Regions from separate parts of the Paraclostridium sordellii genome, predicted to be linked through region 2. Evidence: riboswitches for the same ligand, from Rfam matches in the RefSeq annotation. Region 2 holds a riboswitch; the other holds the start of a gene.
The links. A riboswitch is a leader RNA that binds a small molecule or an ion and turns the genes downstream of it on or off. The one in region 2 is predicted to bind cobalamin.

Region 1 (5,264 bases), 1.6 Mb from region 2:
CAGGAACAAGAATAATCAATAGATAAATACAATAATAAAAGCGAGTAAATTAATAGTTTACTCGCTTTTATTATTGTATTTAACAAAATTAACAAATGTTTTACCGTAAGAGTTTGGTTTTTAACTAAAACTTAATTGTTTTTTAACAGTTAACATTCTCTTAACAATATATTAACACCTAGTTAACAGTTGGTTGTTTTTCTTAACATCCACTTAACTAAAATTGACAAAATATTTGGTAAAATTAAAACAACGAAAGAGGTAAAATAAATTTTTATATTTATATATCAAGGAGGAAGAAATTAAGTGCAAATAGCAATAAGTTTAATGGGAGGACTGGGGCTTTTCTTATATGGTATGAACCTTATGGCAGATGGGCTTCAAAAATCAGCAGGAGAAAAATTAAAAAGAATAGTTGAGCTTTTGACTAGCAATGTATTAATGGGGGTTCTAGTTGGAGCTTTAGTTACAGCAATTATACAAAGTAGTAGTGCAACTACAGTTATGGTAGTTGGATTTGTTAACGCAGGAATCATGACATTACCTCAGGCAATTGGAGTTATAATGGGTGCGAATATAGGTACAACTATAACAGCACAATTAGTATCACTTGATTTAGTTGGAATAGCACCTTTAGCATTAGGTATAGGTATTGTTATTTACTTATTCTCTAAAAATCAAAAGGCAAAGACAATAGCAGAAATATTAATTGGATTTGGTATATTATTTACTGGTATGGACTTTATGAAAGAAGCAGTAAAACCACTAGCTGAATTTAAAGGGTTTACAGATGCATTAGTAGCTTTTAGTAATCAACCGATATTAGGAATATTACTAGGGTTTGGAATAACTGCAATAGTTCAAAGTTCAAGTGCATCTATGGGGATGTTATTAGCACTTGCATCTCAAGGTTTAATACCTTTAACAGCAGCACTTCCTATACTATATGGAGAAAACATAGGAACTTGTGTTACTTCATTAATATCTAGTATAGGGGCTAGTATAAATGCTAGAAGGGCAGCAGTAATGCATTTGGTGTTTAATGTAATTGGAACAATTGTTTTTATGTTAATTTTAACTAAACCAATAACTATGATTGTCCAAAATTTAAATCCAGATGATGTAAGTAGACAAATAGCAAATGCTCATACACTATTTAATGTAATAAATGTTATATTATTACTACCGTTTTCAAAATATATAGTTAAGCTTACTATGAAACTTATGCCAGAGAAAGAATCTGAGAAAGAGAAAAATAAAACTGTTCACTATATAGATGAAAGAATGATGGAAACACCATCAATAGCATTATCAAACACTGTAAAAGAAACTTTAAGAATGGGTGAAAAAGCTAAATCAAGCTTAAATAATGCAATGGAAGGATTTTTAGAAAAATCAAAATCTAAAGTAGATGCTTCTTTTGAAGAAGAAAAGCTTATAAATAAATTACAAAAGAGTATATTAAATTATTTATTAAAATTATCTAAAACTTCATTAAATGATGATTCAAGAGAAAGTGTAGATTTATTATTTAACACTGTAAATGATATAGAAAGAGTTGGAGATCATGCTGAAAATATTGCAGAGCTTGCAAGTTCAGTTATAGAAGGAAAGCTTAGTTTATCTGAAGGTGGAGAAAAAGAATTAAGAGATCTATATGATAAAGTTATGGAAACTTATAATACAGCACTAGATTGTATGGAAAAATCAGATGTAGATTTAGCTTGTAGAGTTATAAAGTTAGAAGAACAAGTTGATATGATGGAAAAGAGTTGTAGATTAAATCACATGAGAAGATTAAATGAAAACTCTTGTAGTGTTGATAGCGGAGTTATATTCCTAGACTTAATAAGTAATTTAGAAAGAGTTGCAGACCATTCTGCAAATATAGCTCAACAAGTTATAAAAGAAAGTAATAAGAATTTAGCATAATAAAAAGTCCTACTTAAATTAAGTAGGATTTTATTTGATTTAAAATTAAATTATAAAAATTCTAAAAAATTAATTAAACTATTGTAATATTAAGTAAAAAAATGTAAAATGTAAATATGATATAGTGTATAATACTTTTAATAAAGTATAGATTAATTAAATAAATATACATGGTATGTAGATATATTTTTAATTATATAATTTATTTAAAGGTAAATAGTATATCAGTTTAAAAAACATATGAATTATTTAATCAAAAAGAAGATAAGATACTATTAAGATATTATTAAAATATGAAAACTAAAGGAGACGAAGATTATGGCAATGGGAGCACCAACACCACATAATAACGGAAAATTAGGAGATATAGCAGAAACAGTATTATTACCAGGAGATCCTCTAAGAGCTAAATTTATAGCAGAGACATTTTTAGAAGATGTAGTTCAATACAATACTGTAAGAGGAATGAATGGATATACAGGTTACTACAAAGGAAGAAGAATATCTGTACAGGGAACAGGTATGGGATGTCCATCTATAGGAATATATACATATGAGTTAATACATTTTTATGGAGTTAAAAATCTTATAAGAATAGGTTCAGCAGGAGCTTTACATGAAGATTTAAAAATGCATGATATAGTTATAGGTATGGGTTCATGTACAGATTCTAACTATGCATCACAATATAATTTACCAGGTACTTATGCACCAATAGCAAGCTATGAGTTACTAAGCAAAGCTGTAGATGTGGCTAAGAGCCAAGGTGTTGAGCCTAAAGTAGGAAACATATTATGTAGTGATGTATTCTACGGAGATGAAGGATTAGATTCTTTAGCAAAATGGACTAAAATGGGAGTTTTAGCTGTAGAAATGGAATCAGCTGCACTTTATATGAATGCTGCTAGAGCTGGAGTTAATGCACTTTGTATATTAACAATATCAGATTGTCCATTTAAAGGTGAAGCAACAACTGCTATGGAAAGACAAACAGCATTTACAAGAATGATGAATATAGCTTTAGAATTAGCTTAATATATAATTAATACGTATACAAATTTAGATAAAAAGCTCGTATTTGCAAAGCCTATTGTAATTACGAGCTTTTTATTTTAGTGAATTTCTTATATTGTAGAATTGTATATAAAATTATGCTAATATTATAATGATAAATATAAAAAGATTTAGGTTTTTATATTAAAAGGGAATAGTGTGTAAATCACTAGCAGCCCCCGCTACTGTAAATATGGACGAGTCTTTATAAATCCACTAAAGATTATTCTTTGGGAAGGGAAAGATTAGGATGAAGTATGAGCCAGGAGACCTGCCTAAATTATTAACTTTCGGAGGGAGAGAAGAATGAAAATTTCAAAAAAAATTAAAGTAGGATTGCTTAGCTTAGTGGTAGGACTTAGTATAGTTGGTTGTACTAAGAATGATACTAAGAAAGAAGAAGCTAAAAACACAAAGGTTGAAAGTAACACAGAGAAAAGTGATGGGTATTATCCAGTTACAATAACTTCTCATAATAGCAAAAAAGAAGAAATAAAAGTTACTTTTAAAGAAAAACCTAAAAAAGTATTAGCTGTATACCAAGACTCTATTGAGACTATGCTTGCATTAGGACTAGAAGATAATATGGTTGCAGCAGCAGGACTTGACCACAAGGTTAAAGATGAGTATAAAGAAAGCTTTAAAAAGGTTAAATACTTAGATGAATTTACGCCTTCTAAAGAAACTGTTACAATGTTACAACCAGATTTAATATTAGGTTGGTACTCATTATTTTCAGATAAAACAATAGGTGATGTAAGTTATTGGCAAGATAAAGGTGTAAATACATATATGGCATTAAATAGTGGTGCAGTTGAGAAAAAAACTATACAAAATGAGTGTGACGATATATTAAATATAGGTAAAATATTTAATGTTGAAGATAAAGCTAAAAAGATAGTTGATAATATAAAGAACAAAGTAAATAAAATTGTAGAATCAGAAAAAGGTAAAAAACAGCAAACAACTTTAATAATAGAATTAGGCGATGGCAAGATTAGAGGGTATGGAAAAACTACTTTAGGTGGAGATATGGTTACTAAGTTAGGTGCTAAGCTTTTAAATGAAGATGGAAACTCATTAAGTAAAGAAGATTTAGTAAAATTAAATCCAGATAGCATATTTGTTGCTTACATGAATAGAGAAGATGATAACAAAGCAAGTGAAACAAAAGATTTAGTAATGAAAGATAAAGCATTACAAAGTTTAAATGCTGTAAAAAATGATAGAGTTTACCCAATTGAACTTGGACAAATGTATTGTAGTGGGGTAAGAACTATAGATGGAATTGAAACATTTGCAAATGGACTTTATCCAGATCAAAAATAGAAAGAAGGATATTTACATATGCATTCGATTAAAAGCTTAGAAAATTATGATATGAAAGAAAAGAAAGGCTTTGTTAAATCAAAGCCTTTATATATTTTAGTTATAATGTTATTGATATTTTTAGTTATAATGTCTATATTAATAGCTATAACTATAGGATCAAGTGATATATCTATAAAACAAGTATATGATGTAATTATATTTAGATTATTTAATATAGGAGATAAAAGTCTAGCAAATGGAGCTATTCATGATGTAGTTTGGCTTATACGATTACCTAGAATAATTCTAGCGGTATGTGTTGGAATAGGTCTTTCTGTAACTGGAGTTGTTATGCAGGCTATAGTTAAAAATCCATTGGCAGATCCATATATTTTAGGGGTTTCATCAGGAGCTTCTTTGGGAGCTACTATAGCTATAATGCTAGGATTAACTACATTTTTAAATGGAAATGCTATAGGGGTATTTGCATTTATAGGAGCATTTGTAGTTTCTATGTTAGTTTTGTTAATTTCTAATGCTGGAGGTAGGCCAAACTCTACTAAATTATTATTAGCAGGTATGGCTTTAAGTTCGGTTTGTAGTGCATTTTCAAGTTTTATTGTTTATATAAAAAATGATGCTGAAGGAATGAAAAGTATTACATTTTGGCTTATGGGAAGTTTAGGTGGAGCTAAGTGGGAAGAGATAGTTTTTATACTTCCACTTATAATAATTGGATTATTATTTTTCATGAGTCAATATAGAATTTTAAATTTAATGTTATTAGGAGATGAAGTTTCTATAACTCTTGGAACTGATTTACACAGATATAGACAGATTTATTTAGTTATAACATCTTTGATGGTTGGATTAGTAGTTTATTCAGCGGGAATGATAGGCTTTGTTGGACTTATTATACCTCATATTGTTAGGATTTTCTTTGGAACTGACCATAAAAAACTTATCCC
Region 2 (5,264 bases):
ATATATTTTCATATTTATCTAAATAAAAAGATGAATTATACTTAGTGTTTTTTACATCAACTTCTGAGTCTATCTTTTCTGCTAATGATACTGCCAAATTTTTCGTTATTCCATTATTGCTTCCATATGCTATTAAAGTACACATAATTATTACCTCCAATAATATATAGTATGTATTATTTATTCATTAAGTTCCTTATATGATATACTATATATTATTTTAATTGTTTATGCAACATTTTTATAAAATATATACACTATTTCATAATTTAAAAGACTTATGTGTTATACTTTTTTAAAAAAGAGGTTATTACTTAAGTAATAACCTCTTTTTAATTTCTATTTTTATAATAATATCATCTCAAATTATTAAAGTACTCATATAGTTCTTCTTCCTTTTTGAAAAGAGGAAGATTCATATTTTTATGTACTTTAACGAGCCAAGGAATATTTAGTCCTACTGCTTGTATAGTTTCGACTTCTTTAAATACATCAATACAATTTCCTTCTATAACTATACTTCCCTTACTAAGAACATATATATAATCACATATTTCATATATCAAGTCCATATCATGACTAGATATAACCACTTTGATACCTTCTTTACATAAATTTTTTAAAATTTTAACAATAGCTTTAGTGCTTTCTGGATCTAATCCTGCTGTTGGTTCATCTAATAGAACAACTTTATTATTCATAGCTATTACTGATGCAATAGCAACTCTTTTCTTTTGTCCATAACTTAAAAAATGCACAGGCTTATCTATTAAATCTATAGAATTAACCAACGTTAAAGCTTGTTTTACTCTTTCATTGATTTCACTTTCTTCTATCCCTAAATTTCTTAAAGAAAAAGCAACATCATCATATACCCTAGAATAAAATATTTGTTTATCTGGGTCTTGAAAAACTATACTTACTTCTTTTCTTAAATTATTCAAATCTTTCTTTTTATAAGTTAACTCTTTACCTTTATAAAAGACTTGTCCTTGTGTAGGTTTTAATATACCCATTAAGTTCATAAATAAAGTAGACTTCCCACTTCCATTAGCCCCAATGATTCCAATCATATTCCCATTTGAGAAATCTAAATTCATATTATTTAAAGCCTTATTTTGTTTTTCATACTTATATGTTAAATTACTTGTCTTGAACATGATTTTCTCCTATATATGAAATTTTCCATTATAAAGCTTAATATCTAATGTTATACTCATATCTTCATATTTTTTCATCATTCTAAAAAATAAAACCTTTATAAGTAATGCAGTTGAATTATATGAATTTTTTAAATTGATATATCCAAACTTTAACTGCTGAGATTTATATATATCTTTTACTTCTTCTAAAAATATAAATATAAACCTATATGTTAAGATCATTAGCTCTATTAATACATCTGGAAAATGTAATTTTTTAAATATAATTATCAATTGGTTAAATGGTGTTGTGAGTATTAAAAAATAAATAGATATAATACAACTAAGTGCTCTTAGTAATATATGCATAGTATTATCAATTGCAAATTTCGTAGTTCCTATATATAATCCTAATATTTTTATATTAAATACAAAATCTTTAGATTCAAATGATATATTAATCAAATTAAGTATAGTTCCTATTAATAAAAAATATATAGGTATCTTCAAGCATTTTATGTATAGCTTTATATCCACTTTTGCTAAAAAAACAATCAAAATAGTCAAAATTAATATTATTAATAAATGCAAGCTTATACTATTTGTAAGTATAGAAACTGTCATAGATATAAATGCTACTATAAATTTAAATATAGGGTTCACATCTTTTATAGAATTTGTATAAGCACATTTATCTATTTCTAGCATTTACTCTTTTTTCCTTTTTTAACACCTAAGTAATAACCTATGAACCCAGCTCCTATAGCAGCTTGAGTAGAAAATAGCAAACTTTCGATTTCTCCACTTGGTGGTTCGTATAAGCTACTAAACCATGGTTCATAATGTGGGCTTATTTCACTTATTAAACCTTCAGCTTCTCCATCAGCTCCACCATACTCTGCAGTAGCATTTAATATTAAAGGAGTTATTATAAGTATTACTGTTAAAATTAATAGTAGTAAATTTTTATTTCTAACTTTAGTTTTGGCTTTCGAATTTAAACTCATCTTCTTCCACTCCTTCATCATTTTGTGTTATTAGATTATATACTAGGTTAGTTAGTAAACCTTCAGCTATTGCTATTGGTATTTGAGTCATAAAGAATACTCCTAAGAACTTGATTAAAGACCCCATGATTCCACCTGCCGGATCTGGAAATGCTAGTGCTAACTGAGTAGCTGTTACAGTGTATGTAGCTAAATCACCTAATGCTGCTGCTAAAAATATACACACTCCCATATTCATATTTCTTTTTCTACAAAACTTAAATATTAAATATGATACTATAGGTCCAACTATTGCCATTGAAAAAGCATTAGCTCCTAGTGTTGTAAGCCCTCCATGAGCTAATAATATAGCTTGGAATAATAAAGCTATAGTTCCTATTACAGCCATAACTGCTGGGCCAAATAATATAGCTCCTAAACCTACTCCTGTAGGATGTGAACAGCTTCCTGTTAATGATGGTATTTTTAGAGCTGATAATACAAATACAAATGCTCCTGCTAAAGCTAATAATACCTTTTTTTTAGGATCTTTTTTCACTATGGTATTTATTGATTTTAATCCATATATAAAAAATGGAATAAATACGACGGTCCAAAATATTGACCATTTTACTGGTAAGTAACCTTCCATGATATGCATAGCACTTGAAGTCATAGGATTTAAAATTACTAATAGTACACCTGCTACTATTGATAGTGGTAAAAATTTCATGTTAATACCTCTCTTTTCAATTTATTAAATTTTTATCAATTTTTGTGATAAATTAATAAAAAGCTATTAGGTGTATATAGAAAAATTTATTTACATAAAAAAATCCTAATCGTTAGATTAGGGTTTTAATGACATATTAAATAATACTTACACTTGTACTAAGTCAAGATATTATTTTATCAATTATTTTCCTTCACCCCGAAGAAACTAACTTAATATATTATAGGCAGGTCTCCTGGCTTAACTTCACTTTACTCCTTTCCCTTCCCGTAATAATTATCACAGTGGTATTTGAAAGTTTCATCCGTTTTACAGTAGCGGGGGCTGCAGAGGAATTACACCTCTTTCCCTATTAATTTTATCTATAAAAACCTACAATATTTTTATTCAATTTATCACATGTATATATAATACTATAAATAGTTCTAAATTCCTCTATTATTTTTAAATTTTTATTTTAAATTTTTTATACGTCATAAATATGTTGATGAAAGTGTTCATGTTCACCTGTAAATCCATCATCATGCACATGGTCATGACCTACTCCATTTACATGATGGTGACTATGCATAAATGAAACTTGAAGTTTATTATTTATTGGATTTTTTCCTACATATGCATTTACTCCAAATATTTCTTTTAACATGTTTGCAGTTATAACTTCATCTATACATCCACAACATTTTATTTTTCCTTCTTTCATTACAATTAAATAATCACAATACATTGCTGCAATATTCATATCATGAATAGCTGCTAATGTGGTTATTTTTAGGCTTTTAACTAAATCCATAAGTTGTATTTGATAACCTATATCCAGGTGATTGGTTGGTTCATCTAGTATTAAAAAATCAGTATCTTGAACTAACGCTCTAGCAATTAAAGTTCTTTGCTTTTCTCCTCCTGATAATTTTGAAAAACTTCTATCGCTATAATTATCAAGTCCAACTCTTTTTAACATATTATTTACCATATCAATATCTTTTTTAGAATAATCTTCAAAAACAGATTTATAAGGATATCGTCCCATCTTTACAATTTGCTCAACTGTAAAATCAAATTGAGAATTTGTTTCTTGTGCAAGTACTGCAATTTCTTTTGCACAATCTTTATCTTTCATATCTGATAAATTTTTATTATCAAGTATAATCGATCCACTATTTGGTTTATATAACCTATATATATTTTTTAGTATAGTAGATTTTCCTGATCCATTAGGTCCTATAATTCCTACAAATGACCCTTTTGGTATTTCAAAAGATATATCTCTTAGAATTTCTTTTTTTTCTATACTAAAATTTAAATTTTTCACTTGTAATTTAAACATTAATCACGCCCTCCAAATGAATAATTTTTCTTAGAAATTAAATATAAGAAGAATGGGCCACCTATTAAAGATGTTATTATTCCTATTGGTATTTCTACTGGAGGGAATAATCCTCTTGCTAAAACATCTGAACATATTAAAAATATTGCACCTATAAAACTTGATAATACAATTAGTTTTTTATGATCACTTCCAGCTATAGTTCTACAAATATGAGGAACTACTAATCCTATAAAGCCTATAGCCCCTGTTATTGCAACTAATGTAGATGTTAAAAGAGTTGCAAGTATTAAAATGGTAGTTTTTATAAGTTTTACATTTATACCAAGTATAATGGCACTATCGTCTCCGAGTAATAGTATATCTAAAGACTTTGACATAAAAAAACTGATAATTATTACTATAGCTAAAACTATAAATGGAAGTAATAATACATCCCATTTTGCCCCTCCTAAACTTCCTACAGTCCAAAATAGTGCACTTTTAGCTTGATTTGAATTTTCTGCTGAATATATAAGTAAATTAGTTAATGCTGAAAATATTGTTGATATAGCCATTCCAGTAAGAACTAGTCTTGTTGTAGATGTAGTCTTTCCCATTTGTGTCCCAATTCCAAATACTAAAACTCCTGATAATATAGATCCTACAAACGCACCACTAGTTATGCTATTTATACCTATACTTGAAGCTCCTCCTAAAACAATAACTGCGACAGCTCCACAAGATGCTCCTGATGAAATTCCCAGTATATAAGGTTCTGCAATTGGATTTTTAGTTACACATTGCATCAAAACTCCACATATTGCAAGTCCTGCTCCACATATCGCCCCTAATATTACTCTTGGAAATCTTATTTCCCAGATTATATTTTGGGTCATAACTTCTCCTACACCATTAAATGCTATTCCATTTGTTAATTTATTTAAAATTACCTTATAAACTTCTCCTGGTTCTATATATGTACTTCCTACTGCTATCGCTCCAACTATCGTGCCTGCTAATATTATAATTAAAACTATAACCCAAAATAAGAAACCTTTCTTTTTAGAAAGGCTTCTTGAGTTTTCTTGATAAGC

Region 1: linked by a shared signal. The riboswitch ahead of ATCC9714_RS03630 (ABC transporter substrate-binding protein) and the one ahead of ATCC9714_RS11210 (energy-coupling factor ABC transporter permease) in region 2 are both predicted to bind cobalamin.

Annotation. Positions count from the first base shown of each region.
Region 1 is NZ_LN679998.1:752,728-757,991, forward strand. Features, by position in the region: gene arcC (carbamate kinase) at 1-26, shown strand, start outside; gene ATCC9714_RS03620 (Na/Pi cotransporter family protein) at 307-1,932, shown strand; gene deoD (purine-nucleoside phosphorylase) at 2,257-2,967, shown strand; cobalamin riboswitch at 3,102-3,278, shown strand; gene ATCC9714_RS03630 (ABC transporter substrate-binding protein) at 3,292-4,314, shown strand; gene ATCC9714_RS03635 (FecCD family ABC transporter permease) at 4,333-5,264, shown strand, end outside.
Region 2 is NZ_LN679998.1:2,328,915-2,334,178, forward strand. Features, by position in the region: gene ATCC9714_RS11190 (flavodoxin domain-containing protein) at 1-145, opposite strand, end outside; gene ATCC9714_RS11195 (energy-coupling factor ABC transporter ATP-binding protein) at 357-1,160, opposite strand; gene cbiQ (cobalt ECF transporter T component CbiQ) at 1,170-1,850, opposite strand; gene ATCC9714_RS11205 (energy-coupling factor ABC transporter substrate-binding protein) at 1,844-2,149, opposite strand; gene ATCC9714_RS11210 (energy-coupling factor ABC transporter permease) at 2,121-2,861, opposite strand; cobalamin riboswitch at 3,070-3,252, opposite strand; gene ATCC9714_RS11215 (ABC transporter ATP-binding protein) at 3,328-4,188, opposite strand; gene ATCC9714_RS11220 (FecCD family ABC transporter permease) at 4,188-5,264, opposite strand, start outside.